Regions from separate parts of the Streptomyces sp. NPDC001816 genome, predicted to be linked through region 3. Evidence: riboswitches for the same ligand, from Rfam matches in the RefSeq annotation. Region 3 holds a riboswitch; each other region holds the start of a gene.
What was found. Region 3 has a riboswitch for cyclic di-AMP ahead of ACFYZZ_RS15965 (transglycosylase family protein). Riboswitches for the same ligand answer to the same signal wherever they lie in the genome.
Positions count from the first base shown of each region.

Region 1 (3,199 bases), on a different contig from region 3:
CCCGGCGAGCTCGCGCATGTCGCGGCCGCGCCAGGGCACCGAGGAGACGGTCGAGAAGATCGACGCTTCGGCCGTCCGCGCCTTCTACGACCGCCATGTGCGGCCCGCCACGGCCACCGTGGTCGTGGTCGGCGACCTCACCGGCACCGACCTGGACGAGCTGCTCGCCGACACCCTGGGCGCCTGGACGGGCACCCCGGGCGCGCCGCGGCCCGTGCCGCCGGTGACCGCCGACGACACCGGCCGGGTGGTCATCGTCGACCGGCCGGGCGCCGTCCAGACCCAGCTGCTCATCGGCCGGATCGGACCCGACCGGCACGACCGCGTGTGGGCCGCCCAGGTGCTCGGCACCTACTGCCTCGGCGGCACCCTCACCTCCCGCCTGGACCGCGTCCTGCGCGAGGAGAAGGGCTACACCTACGGCGTGCGCTCCTTCGGGCAGGTCCTGCGCTCCGCGCCGGACGGCACGGGCGCCGCGATGCTCGCGATCAGCGGCTCCGTGGACACCCCGAACACCGGTCCCGCGCTGCAGGACCTGTGGACGGTGCTGCGCACGCTCGCCGCGGAGGGCCTGACCGACGCCGAGCGGGACGTCGCCGTGCAGAACCTGGTCGGTGTGGCGCCGCTGAAGTACGAGACCGCGGCGGCCGTCGCGAGCACGCTGGCGGACCAGGTCGAGCAGTACCTGCCCGACGACTTCCAGGCGACTCTGTATCAGCAGCTCGCCGGCACCGGCACCGTGGAGGCCACCGCGGCGGTCATCAACGCCTTCCCGGTGGACCGCCTGGTGACCGTCCTCGTCGGTGACGCGGCCGAGATCAAGGCGTCGGTCGAGGCGCTCGGCATCGGCGAAGTCACCGTCGTGGCAGCCGAGTAGCGGCTTACGGCGCACCGCGCGCGTGGGGCCCTGACGATCCGACGGGTCGTCAGGGCCCTTTGCCGTGCGGAGCCCTTCCCCAGATGTCCGAATTGGGGCAGAGGTTGCCTGTCTGGCCTGTGGGATGCGCTACAAAAGCCCGGATCCGTTTGGGGATCGAAAGTCGGGCCGCATAGCGTCGACCGGGCTGTTCGTCAGGCAGTGCGCCGCGCCCGCGGCACCGGACAGTCATCGCCGAGTCCCCCCACGGCGCGAGCCAGGGGAGCCGGGGACCCACCGCAGTCCCTGGGGTGAATCGGACGCCCGCGCACCGGCGAGGGGGTCCGTAGGAGACCTTCCTGCTCCGAACCCGTCAGCTAACCCGGTAGGCGAGAGGGAAGGAAAGGACCAGCCACTTCATGGCGTTCATGTACGCCACCGGGAAGCACCGCAAGCCCGGCCGGGTCAAGCGCACCACCGTTCAGGCGGCCGGTGTCGCGGCCCTCACCACCACCGGTGTCGTCGGCACCCTGGCGGCCGGCCCGGCGCTCGCCGCGGACAACTCCGTCGAGGACACCGGCCTCACCCCGGTCATCACCGAAAGCGACTCGGTCGCCGAGCAGATCGACGCGCAGGCCGAGGCCCAGCTGGTGGCCGCCCGGCAGAAGGCGGCCGAGGAGGCCGCGGCCAAGGTGGCCGCGATGGAGGCGAAGAAGGAGCGCGAGGCCCAGGCCCGCGCCGCGCGAGAGGCCGAGCGCAAGCGCCTGAACGCCTTCGTCGCCCCGATCGCGCACTCGTACGTCTCCACCGGCTACAAGGCCAGCAGCTCCCTGTGGTCCTCCGGTTCCCACACCGGCATCGACTTCCACGCGGCCAGCGGGACGTCCGTCCACGCGGTCGGCTCCGGCACGGTCGTCTCCACCGGGTGGGGCGGCGCGTACGGCAACCAGATCGTGATCCGGATGGCCGACGGCATGTACACCCAGTACGGACACCTGTCGTCCATCGGCGTCGTCGTGGGCCAGAAGGTCCTCCCGGGCCAGCAGATCGGCCTGTCCGGCGCGACCGGCAACGTCACCGGACCGCATCTGCACTTCGAGGCCCGCACGACCTCCGAGTACGGTTCGGACGTCGACCCGATCGCCTATCTCCGCCAGCACGGCGTGAACGTCTGACGCTCCGGCGCACGACATCCCGAAGCCCCGGCTCACGAGCCGGGGCTTTCGCCGTTTTTCGCAGTGCCTGCGGCATCCGCTGTCCAAAAAATATCCATGGATTCCGGCCTGCCGTCGGAAATTCCGGCTCATTGCAATAGAGTCACGGAACATGCGTCCATCGTCGACGTTTCACGGGGATTAAAGCGGAGGTCGGTCATGCGTATTCCGGCGCACTCGGTGTGCACGGCGATCCGGGACGACATCGTCGCGGGTGTCTACGAGCGCGGCGGCCGCCTCACCGAGGAAGTCCTCGCCCGCCGCTACGGCGTCTCGCGCGTCCCTGTCCGTGAGGCCCTGCGCACCCTGGAGGCGGAGGGCTTCGTGGTGACCCGACGGCACGCGGGCGCGTGCGTGGCCGAGCCGACCGAGCAGGAGGCCGCCGACCTGCTGGAGATGCGCACGCTCCTGGAGCCGCTCGGCGCCTCCCGGGCCGCCCAGCGGCGCACCGAGGCCCATCTGAAGGTGCTGCGAGGGCTGGTCCGGCTGGGCCAGGAGCGGGCCAGGCGGGGCAGCAGCGACGATCTGCGCTCGCTGGGCGGCTGGTTCCACGAGACGCTGGCGCAGGCCTCCGGAAGCCCCTCGCTGTCCTCGATGCTGACCCAGCTGCGGCACAAGATCGCCTGGATGTACACGGTGGAGGCGCCGCCGAGTCCGGTGGACTCCTGGGCGGAGCACGGCGCGATCGTGGACGCGGTGGCACGCGGCGACAGCGAGCGCGCGCGGGCGATCACGGCGATGCACACGGAGCGCTCGACGGGCGCGCACCGGCTGCGGTTCACCTCGGGCGGGGACCGCTCCGAGCGTGTGAGGAACTCGCAACATGCCGTAAACATGCAGAGCCTGCGGCATTAACACGGGCGCCGTATACAAAGAGGAGATATTCGATGGGCGGGTATTTCCGCTGCCCTTTTCCCGGTGCGCCGTGAATTCGCGGTCGCGTGCCTTCGGTGTGCCTGTGGTGAATTCCCCGGACCGGGTGCAAAGAATGCGGAAGCCGCGCCACCCGGAAAGGGTGACGCGGCTTCCTGGCATGCCTCAGACGGTCTCGGGGAGCTCTTCCAGCCCCTCGGAGACCAGCTTGGCCAGACGGTCCAGGGCGATGTCCGCGCCCTCGGCGTCGGAGGCG
Region 1 is NZ_JBIATY010000001.1:142,992-146,190, forward strand. Features, by position in the region: gene ACFYZZ_RS00620 (M16 family metallopeptidase) at 1-877, shown strand, start outside; cyclic di-AMP (ydaO/yuaA leader) riboswitch at 1,100-1,263, shown strand; gene ACFYZZ_RS00625 (M23 family metallopeptidase) at 1,276-2,031, shown strand; gene ACFYZZ_RS00630 (GntR family transcriptional regulator) at 2,230-2,925, shown strand; gene ACFYZZ_RS00635 (HPr family phosphocarrier protein) at 3,109-3,199, opposite strand, start outside.
Region 1: it holds a riboswitch for cyclic di-AMP, as region 3 does, so the genes downstream of both, ACFYZZ_RS00625 (M23 family metallopeptidase) here and ACFYZZ_RS15965 (transglycosylase family protein) in region 3, are expected to answer to the same signal.

Region 2 (3,199 bases), on a different contig from region 3:
ACCGCGACCGAGTTGCCCCAGCGGGTGTTGGCGCTGTCCACGCCGCGCCGCACGGACGCCTCGTCCATGACGTCGTCGTGGTACAGCGTGGCCAGGTGGGTCAGCTCCACGACGACGGCCGACGGCACGACGCCCGGCGCGTACGGATCGCCGAACTGCGCCGCGAGCATGACGAGCAGCGGCCTGAACCGCTTCCCACCGGCCCGTACGAGGTGCTGCGCGGCCTCCGTGATGAACGGGACCTCGCTCTTGGTGGCTTCGAGCAAGCCTTCCTCGACAGCCGCCAATCCGGCCTGGACATCGGCTTCCAGAGCCTGGTCCCGCACGCTCAGCCCGAACGGCCCGACGACGGTCACGAGGGGTCTCCTGTCTGCTGGTGTCTGCTGGCGATTACACGGTTTGTCGATAGGTCGTTGCCATCACTCAAGTCAGCGTATCCGGTCCTGTTTCGATCACCGATAGCGCCCACCGGTCCAGCCCGGGCGGTATCGGATCAGGGCCGGTATGTTTTTGATCATCTGATAAGTGTGGGTACACAACGACTTAACAGGATCTCGCCCGATTTGTCGCGAACCGCACGGCGGGCGGAGTACTCCTTTTGCACCACACCCAGCAAATCTCCCGAATCCCCCATGTCTGATTTGGTACCCTTTGCCATTTCGTGAGTTGGGTCACGCGGGCCCGGGAATCGGCCAAGGGGCGCCACCCTCGTTCTCCCCTTTCCACATCGGGCAGTTGAGCGTTGGCAACCGCAAAGGATCAAGTGCCCCATTTGGAATAGATCAAGGTCAACTGCCTCATTGGGTGAATTCAGTACTTGTTCCCGACATGTGCTGTCGCATAGCTTCCGGGCCAGTCAGACGAACGCCGAATCCTGCCGCGTCTGACACCACCCATCGACGAACTCATTCGTACGGCAGGAGCGGGGGACCCAGGTAAGCCGCCGGACCGGACGACGCACGTCGCGCCGGGACAGCTAGGGGTGAAGTCGTGCCTCCCCCCAGAGGTACGGCCGGGCACCTCCCCGCCCGAACCCGACAGCTCACCTCGTAGGCGACGGAGAGGAACGTCCCCATGCTTGCTGCCGCTCAGCCCCGCCGCACCCGCACCAACCGCCTCGTCCGCAAGCTCGCCGTCATCGGCACCGGCGCCGCCGTGCTCGCCCTTCCCGTCATCGGCGCGACCAGCGCCTCCGCGGCCACCCCCACGGCCAGCACGCCGGCCACCACGCTCGCCGGGTACCCGAACAACCTCGACGGCTGGATCCGCGAGTCGCTCGCGATCATGCGCGAGAAGGGCATCCCGGGGACGTACAACGGCATCTACCGCAATGTCATCCGTGAGTCGTCGGGCAACCCGGCGGCCATCAACCTCTGGGACTCCAACGCGGCCAAGGGCATCCCGTCCAAGGGCCTGCTCCAGGTCATCGACCCGACGTTCAACGCGTACCACGTGGCCGGAACGTCCTTCGACATCTACGACCCGGTCGCGAACATCACGGCCGCCTGCAACTACGCGGCCAAGCGCTACGGGTCGATCGACAACGTCTTCGGCGCCTACTGACCGGCGCCCGCGGCGGGCCACTACTGATATCCCGGTCAGTCGGTCGGGAACAGTCTTTCGAGGACGACGGCGATGCCGTCGTCCTCGTTCGACGTGGTGATCTCATCGGCGACGGCCTTGAGTTCGGGGTGGGCGTTGGCCATGGCGACGCCGCGTCCGGCCCAGTCGAACATGGGGATGTCGTTGGGCATGTCGCCGAACGCGAGGGCCCGGCCGGCGGCGATCCCCAGGTACTCGGCGGCCAGCGCCAGCCCCGTCGCCTTCGTGACCCCGGACGGCTGCAGTTCCACGGTCCCGGGCCCCGACATCGTGACCGTCGCCAGCGAGCCCACCGCCGAGCGTGCGATCGCCGCCAACTCGTCGTCGGACAGCGTGTGGTGGCGCAGCAGCACCTTGCTGATGGGCTCGCACCACAGGTCGTCGCGGCGGCCGACCCGCACGGCGGGCAGGGTCGGGTGCGGCATCAGATACCCGGGTTCGATCAGGGTGAGCCCGTCCACGCCGTCCTGGTCGACGGCCGCGTAGACCTGCCCCACCTCGGCCTCGATCTTGCCGAGCGCGGTCTCGGCCAGTTCCCGGTCCAGCCGGACCGACCACAGCAGACGGTCGGCGCCGGCGTCGTAGACCTGCGCGCCCTGCCCGCACACCGCGAGCCCCGTGCTGCCGAGGCCCTCCAGGAGGGGCCGTACCCGAGGAGCCGGGCGGCCCGTCACCACCAGGTGCCGGGCGCCGGCCCGTGCCACCCGCTCCAGCGCGGCGCGCGACCGGTCGGAGACGGTGTCGTCGCCGCGCAGCAGCGTCCCGTCCAGGTCGGTGGCGATCAGTGAGTATGCGGGGGGTGCGGCCATGATCAGAGAATACGGATCCCACGCCCCGCCGACTCACCCTGAAGTTCCCGGACTTGTGTGCTCCTCGGCCCCAAGTGGCCCCTGCGGCCGCCCTGATGGTGGTGGAGTTGACGCGATCGGACCTGCCGGTGAGCGAGACGGCGTCGTCCGCGGCTCAGCCGTGTGCCGCCGCCAGATGCCCGGCCAGGCGCGGCGAGGCGAACTCCGTGCCGCAGACGAAGCGCATCACCGGGCCGTACGAGGACGCCGCCGGGAGGCCGGTGAAGTACAGGCCGGGGACGGAGGAGACGTACCCGGGTCCGAGCCTGGGCGTGCCCCGGCTCACCGCCAGCCGGGTGCGCAGCTCAGGGCCGAGGAAGTCCATCGCGGCGATGTTCACGCGGTAGCCGGTGGCCGCGATCACATGGTCGGCCGAGAGCCGCTCGGTGCCCTTGCCGTGGGTGCGGACGGTGAGGACCGGGCTGCCGTCCGGGGCCTCGGCGCCCACCACCCGCTCGACCTCCTGGACCTGCACCCTGCCCTCGAAGCGGTCGCGCAGCCACCAGGCGCCGAGCGGACCGAGGACCCGGCGGACCAGGTAGTGGCGGGTGCGGGCGGGCAGGAAGCGGTACGGGTGGGGGTAGTGGCTGAGCGCCCACAGGGACCAGGCACGGCCGAAGGGCGACTCGGGGCGCAGCCTCGGCTGCTCCCAGGGCGGGGCGCCGAAGGCGACCCGGCCGCGGCCGCGCGCGACCACGCGCACCCGGGCGCCGGCCTCGGCCGCGAGGGTGGCCGCCTCCAGCGCGGAC
Region 2 is NZ_JBIATY010000016.1:167,689-170,887, reverse strand. Features, by position in the region: gene ACFYZZ_RS40165 (polyprenyl synthetase family protein) at 1-356, opposite strand, end outside; cyclic di-AMP (ydaO/yuaA leader) riboswitch at 856-1,069, shown strand; gene ACFYZZ_RS40160 (transglycosylase SLT domain-containing protein) at 1,075-1,563, shown strand; gene ACFYZZ_RS40155 (HAD family hydrolase) at 1,599-2,411, opposite strand; gene ACFYZZ_RS40150 (FAD-dependent oxidoreductase) at 2,566-3,199, opposite strand, start outside.
Region 2: it holds a riboswitch for cyclic di-AMP, as region 3 does, so the genes downstream of both, ACFYZZ_RS40160 (transglycosylase SLT domain-containing protein) here and ACFYZZ_RS15965 (transglycosylase family protein) in region 3, are expected to answer to the same signal.

Region 3 (3,199 bases):
GTTCCATCGGCCACGCCGGCCCCGCCGTCGCACGAAAGGCTTCCGCATGCTCTCCGGGAACGGTCGTCACCGTCGCCCCCGTCAGGCTCCGGCCCTCCTCGTCGCGGCCGGCGTGACCGGCTCCGCCATCGCCATCCCGCTGCTCGGCGCGGCGAGCGCCAACGCGGCCGACGGCACCACATGGGACAAGGTGGCCGAGTGCGAGAGCGGCGGCTCCTGGAGCGCCGACACCGGCAACGGTTACTACGGCGGCCTGCAGATATCCCAGGACGACTGGGACAAGTACGGCGGCACGAAGTACGCCTCCAGCGCCGACCAGGCCAGCCGTTCGCAGCAGATCGCCGTCGCCGAGAGGATCCTCGACGACCAGGGCACCACCCCCTGGGCCACCTGCGCCCTGCTCTCCGGCATGACATCGAAGTCCGGCTCCGTGGACGTCGACACGGGCGTCTCGGACGCGGGCTCGGACTCCGACTCGGGCTCGGCGCACTCCGGTCACTCCTCCGAGCCCTCGGACTCGTCCAATACGGACGGCAATTCCGATTCCGACGAGAATTCCGACTCGTCCGACCTGTCGGATTCATCCTCCTCGTCGCCCTCGTCCGACTCCTCCTCGGATGTGAAGGGTGAGCCGTCCCCGAGCGCCGACAAGGACGCCGACTCCAAGGGCTCCGGCAGGAGCACAGACGCTCCCAAGTCCGACAAATCCGCATCGCCCGACTCCGGAGACGTTCAGGGGGGCGAGTCCGTCACCACGGACCCCGCAACGGAGGACTCGGACAATTCGTGGCAGACCAGCGGCTCTTCGAGCCTGGTCGACACCGGCGCCCTCAGCAGTGGCGGACGTCACCGCGGTGCGAGTGCGGACGAAAGCGCGACAAACGGTCAGAACGACACCCCGTCGGGTCGCCACGCCGGCCGCGACGCGGGCACCTACACCGTCCGCGAGGGCGACACCCTCTGCTCCATCGCCGACTCCCTTGACCTCGACGGCGGATGGCGCGCGCTCTACGCCGAGAACAAGAAGGCTGTCGGTGCCGACCCGAACCACATCGGTGCCGGTCAGACCCTGAAAGTCGGTGCCGAAAAGGGCGATGAGTAGCGGGAGTTGACGCCCCGCTTCGCTCCCTAATGTCCGTTTTGGCGAAAGTGTGGGATGAGTCTCAGAAGCCCTGATCGTCTTTGAAATTCCGCCGATCGCCTGTTTACGGTCAAGGCCGCTCGTCACCACGAGCCCCGGCATCCGCAACGCCGAGTCCTGCCAGCGGCCGCCCGGGAACAGTCGTCGCGTCATGCGCCGTAGGCAGGAGCGGGGGACCCAAGGTAAGTGCCGGGACCGGCAGTTGATGTCGGTACCGGCTTGGGGTGAAGCCGCGTCCCGTAAGGGCCGCGGCCGGGCAACTCAACCGGCCCGAACCCGACAGCTCACCTCGCAGGCGTCGGTGAGGGGATCGATCCATGCTGTTCTCCGGCAAGGGCACGCACCGTCGTCCGTTCAAGGCCACCCGTGTCATCGCGCTCGCCGGTGTCACCGGCGCCGCCATCGCCGCCCCGCTGATGGCGGTCGGCAACGCCTCCGCCGCCACCGCCTCCGAGTGGGACAAGGTCGCCCAGTGCGAGTCCGGCGGCAACTGGTCGATCAACACCGGCAACGGCTACTACGGCGGCCTGCAGTTCTCCGCCTCCACCTGGGCCGCCTACGGCGGCACCGCCTACGCCGCCCACGCCGACCTGGCCACCAAGCAGCAGCAGATCACCGTCGCCGAGAAGGTCCTCGCCTCCCAGGGCAAGGGCGCCTGGCCGGTCTGCGGCACGGGCCTGTCGAGCACCCCGTACAGCGGCACCGCGGCGGCCCCGTCGAGCAGCACCTCCTCGAAGACCACCACGACCACCACCCGCGCCACCGAGCAGCAGGCCGCCTCCCGGTCCGCCGAGCGCCAGACCGTCACCACCCCGACCGGCAAGAAGGTCAAGAAGGGCGACGGCGAGTACAAGGTGGTCAAGGGTGACACCCTCGGCACGATCGCCGAGAAGCACAAGGTCAAGGGCGGCTGGCAGAAGCTGTTCGAGCTGAACAAGGGCATCGTCGAGGACGCCGACCTCATCTACCCGGGCCAGCAGCTGCACCTGAAGTGACACCTGGCTCCCACCGGAACCACAGCGCTCTCACAAGGCCTGCCCCCACTCTGAAGGCCTCGTGAGGGTCTTCCCCCCGTCCCCACGGGCTCCCCGTCCCGGCGCGTGTTCCCCCGTACGCGCCGGGACGGGGTTGTTTGTTCCCCGCCCTGTTTCCCCACTCTTCAGTCGGGCCTCATTCGGAAGACCCTTTGTTTCGAGCGAGAACAAAAGGTACCGTCTGCGTGTCCACGGGACGGTCGGTCGGTGGCCGACGCCCCCAGGACGGTTAGGCTCTAGGCGCAAGGCACACAAGCCCCGCACAACCAGCGTCACATCCACGAAGGAGATGCTCGTGCCGTCCATCGACGTCGTCGTAGCCCGGGAAATCCTGGACTCCCGAGGCAACCCCACGGTCGAGGTCGAGGTCGGCCTCGACGACGGCAGCACGGGTCGTGCCGCCGTCCCGTCCGGCGCCTCCACCGGCGCCTTCGAGGCCATCGAGCTGCGCGACGGTGACCCGAACCGCTACCAGGGCAAGGGTGTCGAGAAGGCCGTCCTCGCCGTCATCGAGCAGATCGGCCCGGAGCTGGTCGGCTACGACGCCACCGAGCAGCGCCTGATCGACCAGGCCATGTTCGACCTGGACGCCACCGACAACAAGGGCTCCCTCGGCGCCAACGCCATCCTCGGCGTCTCCCTCGCCGTCGCCCACGCCGCCTCCGAGGCCAGCGACCTCCCGCTCTTCCGCTACCTGGGCGGCCCGAACGCGCACCTGCTGCCGGTGCCGATGATGAACATCCTGAACGGCGGCTCGCACGCCGACTCCAACGTGGACATCCAGGAGTTCATGATCGCCCCGATCGGCGCGGAGTCCTTCTCCGAGGCCCTGCGCTGGGGCACCGAGGTCTACCACACCCTGAAGAAGGTCCTGAAGGGCAAGGGCCTGTCCACCGGCCTCGGCGACGAGGGCGGCTTCGCCCCGAACCTCGGCTCCAACCGCGAGGCCCTCGACCTCATCCTCGAGGCCATCAAGCAGGCCGGCTACGTCCCCGGTGAGCAGATCGCGCTCGCGCTCGACGTC
Region 3 is NZ_JBIATY010000004.1:93,673-96,871, reverse strand. Features, by position in the region: gene ACFYZZ_RS15970 (transglycosylase family protein) at 47-1,102, shown strand; cyclic di-AMP (ydaO/yuaA leader) riboswitch at 1,286-1,454, shown strand; gene ACFYZZ_RS15965 (transglycosylase family protein) at 1,459-2,136, shown strand; gene eno (phosphopyruvate hydratase) at 2,465-3,199, shown strand, end outside.